Regions from separate parts of the Nitratidesulfovibrio vulgaris str. Hildenborough genome, predicted to be linked through region 1. Evidence: predicted binding sites of a transcription regulator. Region 1 holds the regulator's gene; the other holds the start of a gene.

Region 1 (11,831 bases):
TCACGGGCAGAAGGCCCAGCCCTGCCTCCGTGCAGGCATGGTCCGATTCCACACCCTGCGGGTCGGCAAGAAACCGTCCCATCATCTGGAACCCACCGCAGATGCCGACGATGACTGGCCCGAGATGCCCCCCTTCAGCACTGCGCAACGCGCAAAGGGCCTCGGCCATGCCTCGTGAGCGCAACGCCGCGAGGTCGCCCAGCGTGTTCTTGCTGCCCGGAAGGATGATGGCGTCGGGGCTACCCAGTTGTTCGGGCGAACGGACGACCCGTACCGCCACATCGGGTTCACGCCGTAGTGCGTCGAGGTCGGTGAAGTTGCTTATGTGCGGCAGGTCGACGAGAACGATGTCCAGCATCCCGCCTCCGGCTGGCACGTCAGGTGCCCTGCCTGCCAGCGTCTCACGGAAGGAGACGGAATCCTCATCCGGCAGCCCGAGGTCGTGCAGCCACGGCACGACACCGAGAAAGGGCTTGCCCGTGCGCCCGGTCACCACATCATACGCCGGCGACAGCAGCGTGGCGTCCCCCCTGAACTTGTTGAGCACGAACCCCGCCACGAGGTCGCGTTCCCACGGGTCGAGCAGTTCCATCGTCCCCACCAGTGAAGCGAAGACCCCCCCGCGGTCGATGTCGCCCACCAGCAGGACCTTGGCCTCTGCGTGGCGTGCCATGGCCATGTTCACGATATCGTGGGCCTTGAGATTCACTTCAGCCGGGCTTCCGGCCCCTTCGAGCACCATCACGTCCACGTCGGCGGCAAGGCTGTCGTAGGCCGCGCGCGCAGCGTCGAAGGCCACCGGCTTGTAGGCCATGTATTCGCGCACGCGCATGTTCCCCACGGGGCGCCCCATGACGACGACCTGCGAACCTGTGTCCGAATTGGGTTTGAGCAGTACGGGGTTCATGCGCACGTCCACATCGAGACGACATGCCGCGGCCTGCACGGCCTGCGCCCGACCCAGTTCAAGGCCGTCAGCCGTGACGTGCGAGTTGAGTGCCATGTTCTGGGCCTTGAACGGGGCGACGCGGTAGCCGTCCTGCAAGAGGATGCGGCAGAACGCCGCCGTGAGGATGCTCTTGCCGGCGTTGGAACTTGTGCCTTGCAGCATGAGGGCCGGAGTGGGGGATTTCATGGCAGCGGTGTACCCTGAAACCCGCCGCCACGCCAGAACCCAGGTCCGCCGCTGCCACCTTGCAAGAACCACGCTTGCATGCTGGCGCAGCCTCCCCTATCCTGCCATCATACCGCCAACCCCGTGCCTGCCGCGGGTCATACGGAGAATGTCATGCCCCGCCTCATGCGCTTCGCCCTCTTCACCTTCGCAGCCATCATCGCCATCATCCTCTTCGTGGTGATGGCCGCCCGGCTGGCATTCGACCCCGAAGCCCTGCGAAACCGCGCCGCAACAGCGCTTGCCGAGGTGACAGGACGCTCCGTCTCCATCTCGGGCCCCGTGACACTGGGCCTGTGGCCCAGACTCGCCGTGGATTTCGAAGGGCTCGCCGTGGCGCCGCCCGAAGGCTTCGCCGACGCCTCTCCCCTCCTGACCATCGGCAAGGCGGACGCAAGTCTGCGCATCATCCCGCTCTTCAGCCGCAGAATGGAGTTCGACCATATCCGCCTTGAAGGCTTGCACATCAACCTCGTGCGGGACGCTGACGGTAACGGCAACTGGACGCCTCCGGCAGGCCGCCCCATCCCCCCCCCCGTCCCTTCAGAGAAGGATTCCGGCGCAACCCCCTCCGCCATGCCGGACGTGCCCCGGCCCGCCTTTTCTCTGCAACGCCTCGAACTGGCCGACGCCACACTATCCCTGCGCGACATCGCCACAGGCGAGAGCATACGGGCTCGCGACATCGACTTCGTCGCCGACTTCGATGCAGAAGGGAAAGCCGCTGTAGGCCTTTCGCTGGTGCTTGCGGGGGAACGACCGACCTTCTCCACGGGGCTTGCCCTCGACGCTACGGTGACCCCCCGCGCCGACGGCAGCGTGAGCCTCGAACTGGCCCCCCTCGCCATCACCCCGCACTCGGGGGTCATTCCCGCAGCCGTCGGTCAGACGCAGCTTCGCGGACGGCTGAACATCATCCCGGCGAAGGAGGGGCAACCGGCGAGACTGACCATTGAGGGAATGAACCTGACAGCCCCCTTCATGACGGCGACCGTCGACGGCAGCCTCTCCGCAGCCCGCGAGGCGTCCTTGTCCTTCGCCCTAGAAGGCTCTCCCCGCAAAGGCCTGGCTGCATTCGGCATTCTTCTTGACACCCGTGCGACAGACGCGCTGGATAAGGCCACAGCCAAAGGCGATGTCAACGTCGCAGGGCAAAAGCTGCAACTCTCCGGCATGGACGCCCGCATCGACAGCACCACGTTCAAAGGCGACGTCCTGATTCCGCTTTCGGGCGACACCCCTGTGAAAGGGACCGTGGCCCTTGGTGACATCGACATCGACCGTTACCTCCCCGGCAAGGATGCGCACAAGATGAAGTCGTCCGGCACGGCCTCGGGCCCTCCTTCAGACCAGCCCAAAGCAGATGCCCCGCCAGCATCCCCCACCTCGGACAAGGCCTCCGGCAAACCTGCCGCCACGAAGGATGACACCGTCCTCGCTACGTTGCGCAAGATGCATCTCGACATGGACATCTCCTGCACCCGCCTGTCCGTCTCCGGCTTCGTGATGCATGACATCGCCACCCGCCTGACGGCGAAGGCAGGCCTCTTCACCGCATCGCCTCTCCAGTGCCGTCTCTACGGCGGGCCGACCCGGGGCAAGGCATCGGTCGACATCCGCACCGACATGCCCTCCTATGCCCTCACGGTGGATGCCAGCGGCGTCGATGCGGGCGCCCTCGTCGCGGCGCTTACCGGAAAGCGCACGTTCGACGCCAAGGCCGATGTCAAAGGTGACACCCGTGCAGCAGGCACAGGCACGTCCGACATCATGCGCACCCTCTCCGGCAGGGCACGTCTGGTGGCGCGGGATATCGTCCTTCATGAGGGAGACGCCGTGCCCAAGGATGCATCTGCTACGCAGGGCAAGACCGACGCCAAGCGTTTCGACCTTTTGACCGGCACCTTCGAAGCCGACAAGGGAGTCATCCGCAACGACGACCTCGTGGTGCGCGGACCTTCGGCCAATGCCGAAGCGAAAGGCATCATCGACCTTCCCGGCGACAACATCGGCTACATGGCAACACTGCATCTCAAAGGGTTGCCCGACATCCCCATACGCATCCACGGCCGACTCTCCGACCCGCAATATGGCGTCGACCCCGCGCGCATGGTGGTCAACACCCTCAAGGAAGCCGTGAAGGTCATCGAAAAACCGGCGGAAGCGGGCGGCAAGGCCGTACAGGGCTTGGGAGACGTATTACGCAACCTGCTTCCCTGACGGCAGGTGTCCGGCAACTGCCCGACCCGGCCTGTCTTCTGCCAGCTACGTCAGCCACCACAGACAGCCCATCGGCTTGCGAGGGCAGCCGACTTGACAGGCAGGGCACTGCGCGTGACAAGATGTGCATGCCCATCCCTTTGGACGGACACATCATATCCCCATCCCGCAACGAGGGTTCACCATGCAGATGCGCCCCATCGACCTGACGGACAGACCGGCCCCTCCCTTCTCGCTTGACGACGCGCAAGGGACGCAACGGACGCTTGCCTCGTGGCTTGGCACGTGGCTGGTGCTCTACTTCTACCCTCGCGCCAACACCCCCGGCTGCACGCGCGAGGGGGTCGAGTTCACGTCCGTCCTCCCAGACTTCACGGCATTGGGTGCCACAGTGGTGGGCATCAGTCCCGACACCCCCAAGACCCTGTGCAACTTCGCGGCGAAGCATTCCCTTGGCGTCACGCTGCTCAGCGACCGAGACCGGAGCGTTGCCGAACACTATGGAGTGCTTCAGATGAAGAGACTCTACGGCAAGGAATCGCTCGGTATCGTGCGCACCACGCTGCTCGTCGACCCCGAGGGGGTGGTGCGCCATGTCTGGTCGCCCGTCAAACTCGAAGGACACGCCGAGGATGTGCTCTCGACCCTCGCCGACCTTGTACAGCGTTGACGCCATTCGCCGGACGCGACGTAAAAGTGCTGCATGTCCAGCGTGTTGCACTCGGGTCACTTGACAGCACCCGACCCCGTTGTTACCCGTCATGACACTTCGGGGAATCTGCCATCTGCACGGAGAACGGCCATGAGCGCCCTCGGTTCACGCGAGACACACGTCCTGACCACCATCATCGAAAGCTACATCACCAGTGCTGCGCCCGTAGGCTCACGCACGGTGTCGCGGCGTTCGGGCCTTGCACTGTCTCCGGCGAGTATGCGCAACACCATGTCCGACCTCACCGACATGGGCTTCCTCGAACAGCCGCACACCTCCGCAGGGCGCATTCCCACCCCCAAGGCGTTCAGGCTGTATGTCGATGCCCTGCTGCGCCAGTCCGCCCGACGCGACGAAGCCCCCCTGCACATGGTCGAGGCTCTTCACGGGCACGAACCCGAGGTAGGGGCACTGTTACGGCGTGCCAGCAACCTCGTGTCGGAGCATGCACGTCAGGTGTCCATGGTATTGGCTCCCGGCCCGGCAGAGGCACGCCTGCGCAGCCTCGACTTCGTCCCCGCAGGGGAGGGGCTCGTCCTCGCCGTCCTCGTCCTCGAAGGGGGCATGGTGCGGACGCGCCTTGTACGCGATGACACGCACTTCGGGTCCGACGAACTTGTCCGCTTCGGCAACTACATCAACGCCCACTACCGGGGGCACACCCTTTCGGGCATACGCAACAGCATCCACCACGAACTTTCCGGCGGCGGGGCACAGCTCGAGGCCATGTGCGCACAGGCACTTGCGCTGGGCAGTCTCGCCCTCGACTCCATCGACGACGACCGTGAACTCTACGTCAACGGCACGCGCAACATCCTCGACCAGGCGGAATTCGCCGAACTGGGCAGGATGCGCGAACTCATGGACGCCCTCGAAGAACGCAGCCGCCTGCTGGAACTGCTGGACAGGACCATCCTCGAAGACGACGTGCATGTGACCTTCTACCCCGACGATGTCAGCGGTGGGGCACAGCGAAGGGCACCGGACGGACTTCGCGGCTGCAGCATGGTGAGCGCCCCTTACGGCGGCGCCTCGCCGCTCGGGGTCATCGGCGTCATCGGCCCGGTACGCATGGACTACCGGAAGGTACTGCCCCTTGTGGGGGCCGTCTCGCGAGTGCTGACGCAACTGCTGCGCGAACGGTTCGCGACTGGGTAGGCACGGGCAGGCTTGCTCGACCGTGCAGAAAGACACGGCAAACCGCCCGTCCTGCCAGAAGCATGGTTGCCCGGCAGCGCGTTGAAGGCGTGAACGACGGCAGGCGTTCTTCCGCATCGGCCCCGGAGCATCGCGGAAGGCGCGCACGACAAGATTTCAAGACGGTACCCGCCTCGTAGCGGTGCACACCGGCTTCATTCGCCTCCGGCCCTGCGAAACCGCACGGCGGAGGCGCAAGCATCATAGCCAAGGAGAACGACGCGACATGTCCAGAGATACGACGACGCCTGACGATGCTGCGGCCTTCGAAGCCGCCGCCACCACCAGCGGGACGGCGACCAGCGCGGGCGAAAACATACCCGGCGACCTGCTCCCCCTCTGTCGCGAACACATATGCCCGGTCTGCCCCGAGAAGGCGCAGGCCGACGAACAGCGACTGAGGGCGCTGGCAGACCTTGAGAACACCAAGAAGCGGCTTCAGCGCGAAAAGGACGAGCAGGTGCGCTACGCCGCAGAGACCGTGCTTGCAGACCTGCTGCCCACGCTCGACAACCTCGACCTAGCACTCCAGTACGGTCAGGGTTCCGCCGAATGCCGCAACATGCTGGTGGGTGTCGAGATGACCCGCAAGCTTCTGCTTGAGGCCCTCGGCAGGCATGGTCTGGAAGCCGTGGGCGAAGCTGGTGAACCGTTCACCCCCGAACTGCACGAGGCCATGAGCCACGAAGACCGTGGTGACATGCCCGCCGACCACGTGGCGACCGTCATGATGAAGGGCTACCGCCTCAAGGAACGCCTGCTGCGTCCCGCCAAGGTCACCGTCAGCCGTACTCCGGGTTAGAACTCCCTCTCTTTTTTAGCCTTTCCAGACTTCGGCCTTTCCTGCGCCGGAGGGATGCAGACCGCGTCCTTCCGGCGTTTCGCGTGTTCAGGCAGGGTGTTCGACGAAAAAAAACGCATTCCCCCACTGGACGACCGCCACAACGGACTTACCATTCTGCCCAGCACACAACGTGGATGCGCGACATGCAGCCATCCATTCATGAGGAGGACTTTCGCATGGGCAAGATCATCGGTATCGACCTCGGGACCACCAACTCCTGTGTATACGTGATGGAGGGCAAGGATCCCAAGTGCATCACCAACCCCGAGGGCGGTCGCACCACGCCTTCCGTCGTGGCTTTCACCGACAAGGAACGCCTCGTCGGCGACATCGCCAAGCGTCAGGCTGTCACCAACCCCGAGCGCACGGTCTTTGCCGTGAAGCGCCTGATGGGTCGCCGTGGCGACGCCCCCGAAGTGGGTCGCTGGAAGGAGCACAGCCCCTACCGCATCGTCGCCGGTGCCAATGGTGACGCAGCCGTCGAAGTACAGGGCCGTCCCTACAGCGCCCCCGAAATCTCGGCCATGATCCTCGGCAAGCTCAAGGCGGACGCAGAAGCCTACCTTGGCGAGACCGTCACCGAGGCCGTCATCACCGTGCCCGCCTACTTCAACGACGCACAGCGTCAGGCGACCAAGGATGCAGGCCGCATCGCCGGTCTCGACGTGAAGCGCATCATCAACGAGCCCACCGCAGCTTCGCTTGCCTACGGTTTCGACCGCAAGGCCAACGAAAAGATCGCGGTGTTCGACCTCGGCGGCGGCACGTTCGACATCTCCATCCTCGAAGTGGGTGACAACGTCGTCGAAGTACGCGCCACCAACGGCGACACCTTCCTCGGCGGTGAAGACTTCGACCAGCGCATCATCTCCTACCTCGTCGACGAGTTCCGTCGCGAGAACGGCGGCATCGACCTCGCGCGCGACCGCATGGCCCTGCAGCGCCTCAAGGAAGCCGCGGAGAAGGCCAAGAAGGACCTCTCCACCTCCATGGAGACCGAGGTCAACCTGCCCTTCATCACCGCCGACCAGACCGGCCCCAAGCACCTGATGATGAAGCTCTCGCGCGCCAAGCTCGAGAAGCTCGTCGAAGACCTCGTCGAGCGCACCGTCGAGCCCTGCCGCAAGGCCCTTGCCGACGCCGGCCTCACCGCCGCGCAGATCGACGAAGTGGTTCTCGTGGGTGGCATGACCCGTATGCCTCTGGTGCAGAAGCGCGTGTCCGAGTTCTTCGGCAAGGAGCCCAACCGCTCGGTCAACCCCGACGAAGTGGTCGCCATGGGTGCAGCCATCCAGGGCGGCATCCTCGCCGGTGACGTGAAGGACGTGCTGCTGCTCGACGTCACCCCGCTCTCTCTCGGCATCGAGACCCTGGGCGGCGTGTTCACCCGTCTCATCGAGCGCAACACCACCATCCCCACCCGCAAGAGCCAGACGTTCACCACTGCGGCCGACAACCAGCCCTCGGTGTCCATCCATGTCCTGCAGGGTGAACGCCCCATGGCCAGCGACAACATGACGCTGGGCCGCTTCGAACTCACCGGCATTCCCCCGGCGATGCGCGGCGTGCCGCAGATCGAGGTCTCCTTCGACATCGACGCCAACGGCATCGTCAACGTCGCCGCCAAGGACCTTGGCACCGGCAAGGAGCAGTCCATCCGCATCACCGCCTCCTCCGGCCTCTCCGAGGACGAGATTCAGAGACTGGTGAAGGAAGCCGAGGCCCATGCCGATGACGACAAGAAGAAGCAGGAACTCATCGAAGCCCGTAATCAGGCCGACGGCCTCATCTACGGCACCGAGAAGTCCATACGCGACCTCGGCGACAAGCTCGACGCCGCCCTCAAGGCCGACATCGAGACCAAGGTGACCGCCCTGCGCGGCCTGCTCGAAAGCGAAGACGTGGACGCCATCAAGAAGGCCTCCGACGAACTCGCCCAGGCATCGCACAAGCTCGCGGAACAGCTGTACAAGCAGCAGGCGCAAGCCGGTGGCCCCGAAGCGGGTGCCCAGCCCGAGGGCGATGCTGGCGCACGCAAGCAGGACGACGACGTGGTCGACGCCGACTACACCGAAGTGAAGAAGTAGACCGACTCATACTCTTGCAATAGCAAGACACAACGAGTACCTTGGCCTGATTCGCCCTTGTGGCGAGTCAGGCCTTTTTCCTGCAACGGTGCCCCATGAATACCATGCCACACGCCATGTCCACGGCAACCCGCCCGGCGGGTCGTCGCCCTGCGGTAGTCCTGATGCTCGCACTCGCCCTTTCCCTGACGGCGTGCGGGCAGCGCAAGTCCATCGTCTTTCCTCCCACCTCGCAGACGCGCCCTGTGCCTGCCACCCCGGCGACCCCCGTCTCGCCGGGTGTGCCCTTGCAGCAGCAGGCAGCCGAGGCATGGAAGAAGGGCGACATGCCCGCAGCGGAACGCGCCTACGGGTTGCTTGCCAACACGCCGGGACTGCCGGAAGAGCAGCAGCGCGAAGCGTGGCGTTACCATGCCGCCGCAGCCGCAGCCAATCGCCACCCCCATGTGGCCCTCGACAGCCTGCAACGCTGGCGTGCCTTGCAGCCCGGTGCCGACGGCACGGCCGAGTGGCAGGACACGTGGTACGCCGCCATAGGGCAACTCCCGCGCGAAGACGCCATACGCCGCGCAGGCGCCGTCTACGGTGACACCTCTCGCCCGTGGGCGCTTCGTGCGCAGGCGGGTCTGCTGCTTGCCACCCGCCAGTGGGAACACGATGCCCCGGCGGCGTCGCTCAAGACCCTCTCCGACCTGTACGCACAGGCCACCCCCACATGGCGCGCAGCACTGGAGAACCGGCTTTACGACGAGATGGCCCGCACCGACCCTGCCACCATGCAGAAGCTGCGTGCCGCGGTCACCCCGGAGAACGAAGGGAACTACCCTTACAATGTCATATTGCTGGAACAGGCACGCCGCCTCGTCGCCGCACCCGGAGGGGGCGGCAGCGCAGCCGATGTGCTCGCCCGCCTGCAACGCAGTGCGAAGTTCGAAGACCCGCAGTTGCTCGGTTCGCTTCTCTCCTCGGGCGGCGACACGGCACCCGCGCGTTGCGTCGCCCTCGCCCTGCCCATGTCGGGCCCCTTCGGGGCCATCGGCTGGAAGGTGGCGCGCGGCGCATCCTCCGCCCAGTGGGAACTCGCCCGCAGCGGGCAGGACACGGAGGTGCGCGTCCTCAACACCGAATCGGCCGACTGGCTTTCACAGCTTGAAGCCCTGCCTGCCACCTGCGCCGTGGTCGGAGGCCCGTTGCGCACCACGTCCTTCACGCAGGTACGCGACCGTGGCATCACCCAGAAGCGCGCGTTCTTCGCCTTCGTACCGCAACTCGACGAAGGGGAGGAAGGCCGCATCGCATGGCGCTTCTTCACAAGCCCCGAAGACCAGGTGACTGCGCTGTTGCGCTTCACCGGAGATGACCTTGGCATCACCTCCTATGCCGCACTCTACCCTGACGAGGCATACGGGCGACGCATGGCCCAACTCTTTGCCGACAAGGTGGCCCAGCACGGCGGCAGCGTGCAGCGTTCCACCTCGTACCCACCGTCGCGCCCAGAGGAGTGGAACGCCGTGGCGGCCTCATTCGTGGGCGCACGCAAGGTCAACGACTATCCCGTACCCAGTGCCACCTTCCGTGCCGTCTTCCTGCCTGATGGGTGGAAGCACATGGAGGCCCTTGTCCCCAACCTCTTCTACCATGGCGAAGACCGGCAGGTGCTGCTGGGAACCGCCCTGTGGGAACAGGGACTCGCAGGGCAAAAGAAGGTCGATGTGCACAACTTCGGCCTTGCCGTCTTCCCCGGCGCATGGAACCCCACCACCCCAACCTCCGCCGGAATGGCGCTGGCCGATGCCTTGCGGCAGGCTGGCCTTGAAGAACCTGACGCATGGGTCGGCCTCGGCTACGACTTCGTCCGCCTTGCCTCGCGCCTCGGCGTTCAGGACGGCTGGACCCCCGCCTCCGTCAATGCGGCACTGACACGGGGGCAGGCCATGTCGTGGAGCATCGCCCCCATGCACTGGTCCACCGACGGCAGGGCCTCGCAGGACCTCTTTCTTTTCACGCCGACCGAAACCGGCTTCGAACCCGTCGCCCCCGGCACGTTCAAGGAACGCTACGAACGCGTCCGCGAACGCCACGACCAGCGCGCACGGGCGGCAGCAGCCCCCAGACAGTAGCAGGCATCACGGAGACGCCATGAAGATATCCAAGGAACAGGTCGCCACCATCGCACGCCTTGCGCGACTCGACCTCGACGAGGCACGACTCGAACGGTTCGCCGGACAATTCGGCGACATCCTCGACTACATGGACATGCTGGGTGCCGTCGACACCACGGATGTCGAGCCGCTCTACAGCCCGTCCGAACATGGTACGGTATTGCGCGCCGACGAGGTGCATACCCATTGCACCCGTGAAGAACTCCTCGCCAACGCCCCGGAATCCGACGGACAGTTCTTCGTCGTGCCCCGCATCGTCTAGCCCTTTTCCGAGAAGCACCACATGTCCGCACTGCATACGCTTTCGCTCGCCGCCATCCGCGACGCCCTTGCCCGACGTGAAGTCCGCGCCGAAGACGCCGTTCTGGACTGCCTTGCCCGCATCGAGACGACAGAACCGAGAATCGACGCCCTGCTGCACCTCCGCGCCGAAGCAGCGATTGAAGAAGCCCGCGCCCTCGACGCCGCCGGGCCTGATGCCTCGCGTCCTCTCTGGGGCGTGCCCGTCACCGTCAAGGACGCCCTGACGACGGCAGGAACCCCCACCACAGCCGGGTCGCGGATACTCGAAGATTTCGTCCCGTTCTATGACGCCTTCGCCGTACAGCGCCTGCGCGAAGCCGGTGCCATCATCCTCGGCAAGAACAACATGGACGAGTTCGCCATGGGCTCCTCCACCGAGAATTCGGCCTACAAGCCCACCCGCAACCCGTGGGACACCGCACGCGTCCCCGGCGGTTCCAGCGGCGGTTCGGCGGCGAGTGTCGCGGCGGGGCAATGCTTCGCCAGCCTCGGCACCGATACCGGCGGTTCCATCCGCCAGCCTGCCTCGCTGTGCGGCTGCGTGGGGCTCAAGCCCACCTACGGGCGCGTGTCGCGCTACGGCCTCATCGCCTACGGCTCGTCACTCGACCAGATAGGCCCCATGACCCGCACCGTCGAAGACGCCGCCATCGTCATGGGCGTCATCGCCGGGCATGACAAGCGCGACTCGACCTGCGCAGACCGTCCTGTAGAGGACTTCGCAGCCGCCCTCGCCTCCCGCCACGACCTTGCGGGCGTCCGTATCGGCGTACCCGCCGAATTCTGGGGCGAAGGCCTCTCCCCCGAAGTGGCGACCTCGTGCCGTGCCGCACTCGATGCAGCCCGCGACCTTGGCGCGACCATCGTCGACGTGGCACTTCCCCATACCCCGCAGAGCATCGCGGCCTACTACATCGTGGCCTCCGCCGAAGCCAGTTCGAACCTCGCCCGATACGACGGCGTACGGTACGGCAAGCGCGCCCACGCCCCCGAAGACCTCATGGACCTGTACGTCCGCTCCCGTTCGGAAGGACTGGGCGACGAAGTGCAGCGGCGTATCATGCTCGGCACGTACGTACTCTCTTCGGGCTACTACGATGCCTATTACCGCAAGGCAGCGCAGGTACGACGG
Region 2 (11,831 bases), 1.2 Mb from region 1:
CGTGTTGCTCGCGTCTCGTCGCGGGTGTTGTGGAGGGCGGGCATCGCTTGAAGGCTTGTGCCCTGTCTGGTACATGCGGACGGACATTCAAGACGTGGAGGTATGCTATGCCGTCGTTCGACGTGGTCAACAAGATAGAACTTCAGGAGCTCGACAACGCCGTCAACAACGTGAAGAAGGAGATCGAGACACGCTATGATTTCCGGAACACCACGACCGAGATCGACCTGCACAAGGGCGATCTCCGTATCACCGTCGTTGCCGCCGATGAGATGAAGATGCGTGCCCTTGAGGAAATGCTGCACGCCCACTGCGTACGTCGCAAGATCGACCCTCGCTGCCTTGAGTTCAAGGAGATCGAGGCGACGTCGCGGGGCGCGGTGAAGCGTGAGGTGCAGGTCAAGGAAGGCATCGCCAAGGATGTGGCGCAGAAGATCGTCAAGGCCATCAAGGACAGCAAGCTCAAGGTGCAAGGCGCCATTCAGGACCAGCAGGTGCGCGTCACCGGAAAGAAGATCGACGACCTGCAAGACGTCATCGCCCTGCTTCGTGAAGGCGATTTCGGCATCCCGCTCCAGTTCGTGAACATGAAGAACTGAAGCTGACGAGCGGTCTTCTACGCTTTCGGCATGGGGTACATCCTGAGCCGGTGCCGGGGGGATGTGCGTGGATGCGCTCGCTCCGGCAGTCTCTGGATGCCAGCGGTATCGTCCCGGATGCCCGTGTTCCCGTGGTGGCTTGCTAGCCTCGGTTCCGCGTCACGTCAGGCCCTTTCGATCCTTTTGGCCGGGGTGGCCGGTTCGTTTCGTCCGATGCGGCCCGTTCGACTTCGTTGCTCCGTTTGCCTCGTTTTCCTCACCCTGTTCGCTCGAATCGGCTGTCGCGCAGGTCTGGCGCACCCGAAGAGGTGACCGCCCCGACACGGCGACAGACCATGTTGCCAGAGGTCACGAGGATGCGGGGCAGACCTGGATGCTCGTTCTTTCAGGCCGGGGGAATCTCCCCGGCCTGAACAATCGTCTGGAACACGCCTTTTTGCGGCGTCAGGAGCGTCCGGTCATGGCGTCATCGTGCGTTCAGGCCGGTTCGGTGAAACTGGCGGCGAAGCGTTCGAGGTCGTTCGGCTCCCCCGGTGCGTGGTCTTCGGGGTACAGCAGGGCCGACATGTAGAACACCGACCCGATGCTGAGCGCGTTGGCGGCACTGGCGGCGAAGCGGTGCAGCCGTTCCTCGACCGGAGTGCGGTCCTGAGGCGGCAGCAGGGATACGGCGTCCCGTCCGCGGTCGGGAAGCGAAGCCAGCAGAAGAGCCTTGCGGCGCATGGCCTCGCGGTAGGCGGTCTCATCCTCTTTGTCGTGCAGGGCGTCGGCGGCTTCCCGTTCGATGTCGCGCACGGCGGTGCACATGTCTTCGAGCCAGTGGCGCACGGCCTGACGACCGGCCCTTGCTTCGCGATCGTTGTCGGACATGGCTCTTCCTCCTGTTATGTCCTTGCAGTAGCGCGCCCGGTGGGGGAGCGCAAGGGGCGTTTGCTTCGCACCAGCCCGCCGCCGGTGATTCGCCCTTGTCCCCCGGCCTTTGACGGTGTAGAGGGGGCCGGGCACTATCGTCCCCGGAGAGCACCATGGCATTACTCAGTCTTCAGAATATCACGCTCAATCTTGGCGGTCGGCCCTTGCTCGACGGCGCGACTCTGCACGTCGAGGCGGGCGAGCGCCTGTGCCTCGTGGGGCGCAACGGTGCGGGCAAGTCGACACTGTTGCGTCTGATGGCGGGGGACCTGCGCCCGGACGCGGGCGAAGTCGTCCGTGCCCAGGGTACGCGCTTCGGGCATATGCCGCAGGATGTCCCGGCACATCTCTCGGGGTCGGTCTACGAGGTCGTGGCGGAGGGCATGGGGCCTGACGGAGTGGCCCTTGCCGCCTACCACAGGCTGGAGACCGGGCACGCCGACTCCGGCACGCTTGATGCCGCGCGGCACCACCTCGATACGGGCAACGGATGGGAACGGCATGGAGACATGATGACCGTGCTCAACCACTTGCACCTCGACCCCGACGCGCGCTTCGAAGAACTTTCCGGCGGACTCAAGCGGCGTGCCCTGCTGGCGCGCGCCCTTGTCTCCTCTTCGGACGTGTTGCTGGACGAACCCACGAACCATCTCGACATCGAAGCCATATCGTGGCTTGAGGACTTTCTTCAGCGCAGGGCCCGCACCCTCGTCTTCGTCACTCACGACCGTACCTTCCTGCGACATCTGGCCACCCGCATCGTCGAACTCGACCGCGGGCAACTCTTCGCCTACGACTGCGGGTACGATGCCTACCTCGAACGGCGTGAAGAACGGCTTGAGAACGAGACGCGGCAGAATGCGCTCTTCGACAAGAAGCTGGCGCAGGAGGAGGCGTGGATACGGCAGGGGGTCAAGGCCCGGCGAACCCGCAACATGGGGCGCGTCCGCGCGTTGCAGGCCCTTCGGTCTGAACGGGCCGAAAGGCGCGAGCGCATGGGGACGGCAGCCATGCGGGTGCATGAGGCGGAACGTTCGGGCAAGCTGGTCATCGAAGCCACGGGCGTGACCTTCGCCCACGGCGACAGTGAACCTGTGTTGCGCGACGTGGATGTCTGCATCCAGCGGGGCGACCGCGTGGGGCTCATCGGCCCCAACGGTGCGGGCAAGACGACTCTTCTGCGCATCCTGCTTGGCGACCTTGAACCGCAACAGGGCCGGGTGCGGCACGGTACGCGCCTTGAAGTGGCCTACTTCGACCAGATGCGCGAAGCGCTCGACATCGACGCCAACGCCATGGACAACGTGGCGAACGGCAACGACAGGGTGACGGTCAATGGCGTCAACCGCCATGTGGCGGGGTACCTGCGCGAATTCCTCTTTGATGATGACAGGATGCGTATCGCGGTGCGCCACCTGTCGGGCGGCGAGCGTAACAGGCTGCTGCTGGCCCGTCTCTTTCTGCGCCCTTCCAATGTGCTGGTGCTCGACGAACCCACCAACGACCTCGATGTCGAAACGCTGGAACTGCTTGAGGAGTTGCTCACCGACTACAGCGGAACAGTGCTGCTGGTCAGCCACGACAGAACCTTTCTCGACAATGTGGTGACAAGCACCATAGCCCTTGAAGGGCAGGGCATCGTGCGCGAATACATCGGCGGGTACGAAGACTGGCTGCGTCAGCGCGACGAACCGCAACGCCCGGCGCGTGAGGCGCGTGATGTGGCGACTGCGACACAGCCAGCCGAGCGCCGCGCGGTCGACACCCGTCCCCGCAAGCTCACATTCAAGGAACAGCGAGAACTTGCCGAGGCGCGTGACGAACTGGAGCAGCTTCCGGCAAGGCTTGAAGCCCTTGAGACCGAGCAGGCGGTTCTGGAACGGCGACTCGCCGACCCCGCGTCGTTCGGCAGCGACATGTCCGCCCTCACTGAAACGGGAGAACGCCTTGCCTCTCTGGAAGAGCAGCAGCTGACACTGCTGGAACGGTGGGAAGAGCTTGAAGCCCGCATTGCAGAACTGGAGATGTGCCGCAGTTGACGGGCCTGAAGTGTTTCTCTCTCATCTTCAGGGCTCTATGGCGTGTACGCTGCGGTCTGCCGGTGGGCTGTCCAGCCGCAGTACGGGCGCATCCCTCCGGGCCTGCTGCTCGCCATGCCCTGTGGCCGCGTGACGTTCGACCGCCGTTTACCGATGCATGTCGGATAGTTGCGGCTGACGCCATATGCAGCCTGACAAGGACAGCGGGTGAGATACTCCAAGACCCGTTCACAGGAGCTTCTACTCTCTGGCCTGACGGAGACTGCCCGCGACGGCGCAACACGTCGGGCAGTGGCGGCTTCAGCACGTGCTGCCTCCGGATGCCTTCCCATGGCGGTACCTCTGACCGCGGCACGGCAGAAAGGTGAGGAAGCCCGCTGTTTGTGAATGTGCCTCGTCGATACGATGCAACCAGCCTTTCTCATGTGGTATATTCGCGGCCTCCGGGTATGTTCGCACGAACGACGCCTTGCCGCGGCTGCACCACGGGGAGCGCGGTACGACAAGAAAGCGCTCACAGCGCAAGGAGATAAGACATGGAACAGAAAACCAACGGGCTGGCGTTGCTGCCGCTTGCGCTTTTTCTCGTACTCTTCATCGGGACAGGCAGCATTCTGAGTTTCACTGGCGTGAAGATGGCCTTCTATGAGCTTTCGCCCGCTGTCGCCATCCTTCCCGCGCTCGCACTCGCCCTCATCATGGGGCATGGCGGCTTGTCGAAGAAGATCAACATCATGCTTGCAGGTGCCGGTGAGATCAACATCATCACCATGTGCGTCATCTACCTGCTGGCTGGTGGTTTTGCCAGTGTCGCCAAGGCCATCGGCGGGGTCGACGCCACGGTGAACCTCGGCCTGTCGCTCATTCCTGCCGAGTTCATTCTGCCCGGTCTCTTTCTCATCGCCGCCTTCGTATCCACCGCCATGGGCACCTCCATGGGAACCATCGCCGCCGTAGGACCCATTGCTGTGGGCATCGGGCAGCAGACCGACATCGGGCTTGCCATGCTCATGGGCTCTGTAGTCGGTGGTGCCATGTTCGGCGACAACCTTTCGATGATATCCGATACGACCATCGCCGCTACGCGGACGCAAGGGTGCGAGATGGGTGACAAGTTCCGCATGAACCTGCTCATCGCACTGCCTGCCGCCGTGGGTGCTACGCTCCTTTTCTGGCTCATGGGCGACAGCGGTCAGGCTGCACGTGTCGGGGCATGGGAGATGGCGCGCGTTCTGCCGTACGTGGTCATTCTTGCCATGGCGCTGGCGGGCATGAACGTCTTCGTGGTGCTCTTCACGGGCATCGTGCTTGCCGGGGGCGTTGGCGTGGCTGTCGTGCCGGGGTATTCGGTGCTGCAATGGGCCAAGGACATCTATGCAGGTTTTTCGGGGATGCACGAGATTCTCGTCCTCTCCATGCTCATGGGCGGACTCGGTGAGCTTATCCGGTATCAGGGCGGGCTTGCTTGGCTTCTTGAGCGTATCGGTCGCATGACAAGCGACAGGCGAGACGGTCGCACCCGTCGTCTCGGAGAGGCGGGTATTTCGCTGCTGGTGAGTCTTGCCAACCTCTGCACGGCCAACAACACCGTTGCCATTATACTCACAGGGGGAATGGCACGCGGGCTTGCCGAAACCAACGGTGTCGACCCGCGGCGTAGTGCCAGTATGCTCGACATCTTTTCGTGCGTGGTGCAGGGGCTCATTCCCTACGGTGCTCAGGTGCTGCTTGCCGGGTCGATAGCTGGCATCTCCCCCGTGGATGTGTCGCTGTCGAACATGTACTGCTATCTGCTGTGCGTGGCTGCACTCGCGTCCATCGCCCTCGGGTTGCCCAAGGGGGGCCGGAAGGTCGCCTGAGGAGAGAAAAATAGTCTTTTATGGCAGTGTGTTGTGGTAAAAATCATAAAAAAATGCGTTTCGCCCCTTTTCAAGGCCGAATAGGGCATTAGTTTGTTTGCGCTGAAGGTGACCAAGACCGGATGCCGGAAGCGCACTTTGAAATCCCCGGTGAAAGCGAGGCCCAAGAGGGCTGCAAGGGGGCAAAAGCCTCCTAGCTATCGCTGGTACCCCGTCTGGCACTCATCACAAGAGAGTGCCAACAGCGGGCATAACGTCATCAACCATTGTGGAGGATTGATCGCATGAATCTGAAGCCCCTCAACGACCGCGTTCTCGTCAAGCGCCTCGAGTCCGAAGAAAAGACTGCTGGCGGCCTCTACATCCCCGACACCGCGAAGGAAAAGCCCTCGCGCGGTGAAGTCGTGGCTGCCGGCCCCGGCAAGACCGCCGATGACGGCAAGCTCGTCGCCATGACGGTGAAGGCTGGCGACATGGTGCTGTTCAACAAGTACGCCGGTACCGAAATCAAGATCGACGGCGTCGAGCATCTGGTCATGCGCGAAGACGACATCCTCGCCATCATCGAGTAATTCCCCGTACCATCCCGCTTCCCTGAGGAGGAAATTCACATGGCTTCCAAGGAAATCCTTTTTGATACCAAGGCTCGTGAAAAGCTTTCCCGTGGCGTCGACAAACTTGCCAACGCCGTAAAGGTCACCCTCGGCCCCAAGGGTCGTAACGTTGTCATCGAGAAGTCGTTCGGTTCCCCTGTCATCACCAAGGACGGCGTCTCCGTCGCCAAGGAAATCGAACTCGAAGACAAGTTCGAGAACATGGGTGCCCAGATGGTCAAGGAAGTCGCTTCCAAGACCAGCGACATCGCCGGTGACGGCACCACCACCGCCACCATCCTCGCCCAGGCCATCTACCGCGAAGGCGTGAAGCTTGTGGCTGCCGGCCGCAACCCCATGGCCATCAAGCGTGGCGTGGACAAGGCCGTCGAATCCCTGGTGCGTGAACTCGGCAACCTTGCCAAGCCCACCCGCGACCAGAAGGAAATCGCCCAGGTCGGTACCATCTCTGCCAACTCCGACTCCACCATCGGCAACATCATTGCCGAGGCCATGAGCAAGGTGGGCAAGGAAGGCGTCATCACCGTCGAAGAGGCCAAGGGCCTTGAGACCACCCTCGAAGTCGTCGAGGGGATGCAGTTCGACCGCGGTTACCTCTCCCCCTATTTCGTGACCGACCCCGAGAAGATGGTCTGCGAACTGGATGAGCCCTTCATTCTCTGCAACGAGAAGAAGATCTCCACCATGAAGGACATGCTGCCCGTTCTCGAGCAGGTGGCCAAGATGCAGCGTCCTCTCGTCATCATCGCTGAAGACGTCGACGGCGAAGCCCTTGCCACCCTCGTGGTGAACAAGCTGCGTGGCGCCCTTCAGGTCGTCGCCATCAAGGCTCCCGGCTTCGGCGAGCGCCGCAAGGCCATGCTGCAGGATATCGCTGTCCTCACCGGTGGCCAGGTCGTCTCCGAAGACATGGGCATCAAGCTCGAGAACATCTCCGTGGCCGATCTCGGCACCGCCAAGCGCGTTGTCATCGACAAGGAGAACACCACCATCGTCGACGGCGCTGGCAAGGGTGACGACATCAAGGCCCGTGTGAAGCAGATTCGCGCCCAGATCGAAGAGACCACCTCCGACTACGACCGCGAGAAGCTGCAGGAGCGTCTTGCCAAGCTCGTGGGCGGCGTTGCCGTCATCCACGTCGGTGCTGCCACCGAGACCGAGATGAAGGAGAAGAAGGACCGCGTCGAGGACGCCCTCAACGCGACCCGCGCAGCCGTCGAAGAAGGCATCGTCCCCGGTGGCGGTACCGCGCTCGTGCGCGTCGCCAAGGTTCTCGACGACATCAAGCCCGCTGACGACGACGAGACCGCTGGCGTGAACATCATCCGCCGCGCCATCGAAGAACCGCTGCGCCAGATCGCTTCCAACGCCGGTTTCGAAGGCTCGATCGTGGTCGAAAGAGTGCGTGAAGGCAAGGACGGCTTCGGCTTCAACGCTGCCACCGGCGAATACGAAGACCTCATCGGCGTCGGCGTCATCGACCCGAAGAAGGTGACCCGCATCGCCCTGCAGAACGCAGCTTCGGTCGCTTCGCTGCTGCTCACCACCGAGTGCGCCATCGCCGAGAAGCCCGAACCCAAGAAGGATATGCCCATGCCCGGCGGCATGGGTGGCATGGGCGGCATGGGCGGCATGTACTAGCCTCCAGCCCCGCTTTGAGACTTGCAAGGGTCGGCATCTTCGGATGCCGGCCCTTTTGTCATTGGTGTTCGGTATGTTGGGCAGAACGGCTGCGACGTGATGCAAGTTCGAGTCGAGGAACAAAACTAATGGCGGAGTGGCGTCCCTGTGCTATTCTCGAATATCCCAGACACCCGCATAGCGAGGTTGCAGCCATGAAACTGACCCATAAACTTGCCATAGCCTTCGGTTCCCTTGTCCTCGTGATCATAGTTGTCGGTGGCTTTTCCGTGAACAGGCTAGGCCTGATTCACGACGATGTGCAGGAGATCGCCAGTAACTGGATACCGAGTATCAAGATACTCGCCAAGATGCAGGGGGATATGAACCGTATCAGAAGGCAGCAATTGCAGCATATAATCGCTACAGACGCTTCTGCAATCGCTTCTATTGAGAGTAACATTGAAAAGCTAAAGCAACAGTTGCAGGATAGCGCAAGAATATATGAAAAACTGGTATCTGACCCGTCAGAGAGGGGTAATTTCGAGAAATTCCTTGACCATACACGACAGTATTACAGAGCTATGGACAAGGGGATGGAGTTGTCTCGTGTGAACAAGAACGTCGAAGCTGCAGCTTTGGACAGGTCAGAGATTCGAGGGCATTTTCAGGCAGCTATGGACGCACTGTATGCGGCGGTGGAAATCAACGACAAGGGGTCGGCGCAGTCGGCAGCGGAAGCCACGAACGTCGTGTCATCCGCCCGCACGTTCAGCATCGTCCTCGTTCTTGTTGCCATCGCGATAGGTGCCGGGGCAGGTGTCTACATCGTGCGGGGAACCATGGCGCAACTGGGCGAAGACCCGGGTTATCTCTACGATGTGTCGCGCGAGATAGCTTCCGGAAATCTCGATATCCACTTTCGCGAGAGTAGCCATAGGCAAGGGGTGTACAGTGCCGTTCAGGACATGGTGACAACCCTCAAGGCCAAGATTGCAGAAGCGGATGAGAAGTCTGAACAGGCTCGCCGCAAGGAACAGGAAGCGCAACAGGCCACACTTGAGGCTGAAGAGGCACGCAGACAGGCTGAACGGGCAAAGGCCGAAGGCATGTTGCAGGCTGCGGTCAAGCTTGAGGGTGTGGTCGAGGTGCTCTCATCGGCATCGGAAGAGCTTTCGGCGCAAATCGAACAATCCGACCGCGGGGCCGAAGAACAGGCCCGGCGCGTGGGTGAGACGGCCACCGCCATGGAGGAGATGAACGCAACGGTTCTGGAGGTCGCCCGAAATGCCGGACAGGCCGCTGACATCGCGGAGAACACACGCAGAAAGGCTGAAAGTGGCGCGGAGATTGTCGGAAGGGTCGTGACTGGGATAAGCGAAGTACAGTCGCAATCTGTCGCGCTCAAGCATGACATGGAAGACCTGGGCAGGCAGGCAGAGGCCATCGGGCAGATCATGAACGTCATCTCCGACATTGCGGACCAGACGAACCTGCTCGCCCTCAACGCAGCCATCGAGGCGGCCCGCGCGGGTGAGGCCGGACGAGGGTTCGCGGTCGTTGCCGATGAGGTGCGCAAGCTGGCCGAGAAGACCATGCAGGCCACTACGGAGGTCGGCAACGCCATACGGGGTGTTCAGGGCGGAACCCGCAAGAACATGGACAACGTCGACAGGTCGGTGAAGACCATCGAAGAGGCGACACAGGCTGCTCGCCTCTCAGGCGAGGCCCTGCGTGAGATCGTGAAGATGGTCGACACGGTGAGCGATCAGGTGCGTGGCATCGCCACGGCTTCGGAGCAGCAGTCGGCCGCCAGCGAAGAGATCAACAAGTCGGTGGAGCAGGTGAGCGCCATCTCTGCCGAAACGGCACAGGCCATGCGTGAGGCTGCTACGGCGGTTCAGGAGTTGGCGAACCAGTCGCAGGTCCTCAAGCGCCTCGTGGACGACCTCAAGCGGGCCTGAACATCGTAGGACATGGATGAGAAGTGCCCGCCTTCCTTTCGCAGGCGGGCACTTTCGTGTCTTGTAACGCCTCAGTGCGGCTGGAAGCGGCGTATGAAGCGCCGGTCTATCCAGTCCTTGACCATGAATGCCAGACGACCGGCGAAGGTGAACCCCGCCTTGTGCAGGATGCCGCGTCCGGAACCTGTATTGAAGATGAGCAGATACTCGCCACCGGGTGAGAAAGTCAGTAATGGCCCGCCTTCAAGGCGTGCGGCGAGGTTGTGCAGTAGCACCGGATTCTGGCGCACCGCGTAGACGCCGACCTTGGCGAGTGGTTGCGGCGTGAACCATATGCAGTCACCGCCTCCGAAGATGTCGTCATACTCCGTACAGCGCAGGTGGGCATCCACGGCAAGGCCGCCGTCCTTACCGACAGGAAGGCCGGAGGCCGCGAAGAGGGGGGAGGGAACCACTCCCAGCGCGGTGAAGATGATGTCGGCCTCGTACCTTTCGCCGTTGTCGAGTACGACTTCTCCCGTGTGAACGGCAGATGCATAGGCCCCTTCATGAAGCTTCACCCGTGCCTTTTGCAACTCCTTTCGTGCCAACTCCCGCACGCGTGCCGGAAAGCGGCGCAGGAACGAACTGCCAGCGTACATGGCAACGTTGCCTTGGGCCCCTGTCTGCGTCAGTGCCGCCGCGGCATTGCCTGCGACTTCCAGTGCAGCTGGCCCGCCCCCTACGACGGCAATGCGCACGGGGCCTCGGGATGCGCGTCGCCGGATGCTTTCACGTCCTGCCAGCAGGTTCTCTATGGGCTTGACGGGAAAGACGTCCGTTGCGTCGCCGTCGACGATGGAGGAAGGCACGTGCGACCCGGTGTTGCAAGAGCAGACATCATAGGCAAGTTCCTGCCCGGAATCGAGAACGACGTGCTTGCGCTGCGGGTCGATGCGGGTCGCTCTTGCGGTGATGAACGTGCCACCGCGCTGCGTTACCATCTGGCGCACCGGAAAGCTGATGTCCTCTGGTGAGTAGTGTCCACCAAGCATTCCCGGCCCCATGCCGGAATAGTAATGCCTTTCACCCGGACCCACCACGGTCACGGAATGACCGCGTTCGATGAGACGGGGGATGGCCTCCATCACGGTCATGTGCGCGTGTCCGGCACCAAGCAGCAGCAGGCTAGGCATGGGACTCACCTTCGAGGTGCCTGTCGAGGAGAGTCGCCAGTTGCGCTAGGTGGGACTTCTCTTCGCGGGTCATGGCGTCCAGAAAGGCCCGCGTCTCGACATCGTCGGCCCTGCGTGCGGCGCGTGCGTAAAGGTCCATGGCCTGCGCCTCCAGCATCATGGCAAACTGCAGAACCTCCATGACGTCGTTGGTGTCGACCTTGGCACGGGCAAGGTACTCCTCTGTTGTCAGGCCGCCTTCCACGAGGTTGCGGGCCATGGCCGCTTCGACCCCCGTCCCGTCGATGGGAGCATCGACGATATCGGCGTACTGCCGCTGAAGTCGGCGTTTATGGCTGCTTTCCATCTTTGCAAGTGTTCCGAACACATCCGCGACATCGCCCTGCACCGCTTGACCCATCTGTGTGGCGTAGAACGCCTCAAGCGCGTTCTCAAGCCCCCAAGCCGTGACAATGGCCTGCTCAAGCCCCAGTGTCTGGGGAAAGAGTTCAAGCCCACTGTCGTAGGAACCGAAGCCCGTCGCCCCGTTCCATGCCTTGAAGCCCCCGGAGAGATTCATCACCTTGCTGAACCCGTTACCGGCAAGCAGTTGCGCAGCGATGCGGCTACGTCCGCCTATGGCACAGTAGACGAGCAAGGGATTTTCTGCGGGGAGTTGCCTCATGCCGTCCGCAAGGTCGGCAAGGGGCATGAGCATCGCACCTGGAATATGACCTTCGGCATATTCGGCTGGTTGGCGTACGTCGAGGATGGTAAGATTCGTGCCGGATTCCGCGACGAGGTTACGTGCCTGTTCCGGAGACAGCGAAATCACGGGAGTCAGGAATTGCCGCCAGCGCATGGAGCCTCCTGGGGTATGGGGAGTGCGGGCGACCCTGTTCGCCCGACGTGGATGTTTCCATGTAGGGTTATATCATTTTTCAGAAGCATGCGACATGTATGGCCCGGGTGTGACGACGTCTATGTCCTGTGTGATTCGTCAGCGTTTTTATCATTCTTTTGGTATGTTATGCTGGCATTTGTATCTGGATTGACGGAATCTTGAAGAA

What was found. Region 1 encodes HrcA, which represses chaperone genes, less so after heat shock. Its sites were predicted from a motif close to TGTTAGCACTCNNNNNNNNNGAGTGCTAACA; they were not measured.
Region 2: a site for HrcA is predicted at 5,623-5,653, ahead of groES (co-chaperone GroES). Genes of this name have one in related genera too.

What each region holds. Positions count from the first base shown of each region.
Region 1 is NC_002937.3:893,768-905,598, reverse strand. Features, by position in the region: gene DVU_RS03860 (cobyric acid synthase) at 1-1,135, opposite strand, end outside; gene DVU_RS03855 (AsmA family protein) at 1,289-3,394, shown strand; gene DVU_RS03850 (peroxiredoxin) at 3,579-4,064, shown strand; gene hrcA (heat-inducible transcriptional repressor HrcA) at 4,197-5,264, shown strand; gene DVU_RS03840 (nucleotide exchange factor GrpE) at 5,530-6,105, shown strand; gene dnaK (molecular chaperone DnaK) at 6,324-8,234, shown strand; gene DVU_RS03830 (penicillin-binding protein activator) at 8,399-10,354, shown strand; gene gatC (Asp-tRNA(Asn)/Glu-tRNA(Gln) amidotransferase subunit GatC) at 10,374-10,658, shown strand; gene gatA (Asp-tRNA(Asn)/Glu-tRNA(Gln) amidotransferase subunit GatA) at 10,680-11,831, shown strand, end outside.
Region 2 is NC_002937.3:2,046,791-2,058,621, reverse strand. Features, by position in the region: gene DVU_RS09380 (YajQ family cyclic di-GMP-binding protein) at 108-599, shown strand; gene DVU_RS09375 (hypothetical protein) at 1,077-1,469, opposite strand; gene DVU_RS09370 (ATP-binding cassette domain-containing protein) at 1,625-3,550, shown strand; gene DVU_RS09365 (Na+/H+ antiporter NhaC family protein) at 4,087-5,409, shown strand; gene groES (co-chaperone GroES) at 5,694-5,981, shown strand; gene groL (chaperonin GroEL) at 6,021-7,664, shown strand; gene DVU_RS09350 (HAMP domain-containing methyl-accepting chemotaxis protein) at 7,793-9,607, shown strand; gene DVU_RS09345 (NAD(P)/FAD-dependent oxidoreductase) at 9,679-10,782, opposite strand; gene DVU_RS09340 (rhodanese-like domain-containing protein) at 10,775-11,623, opposite strand.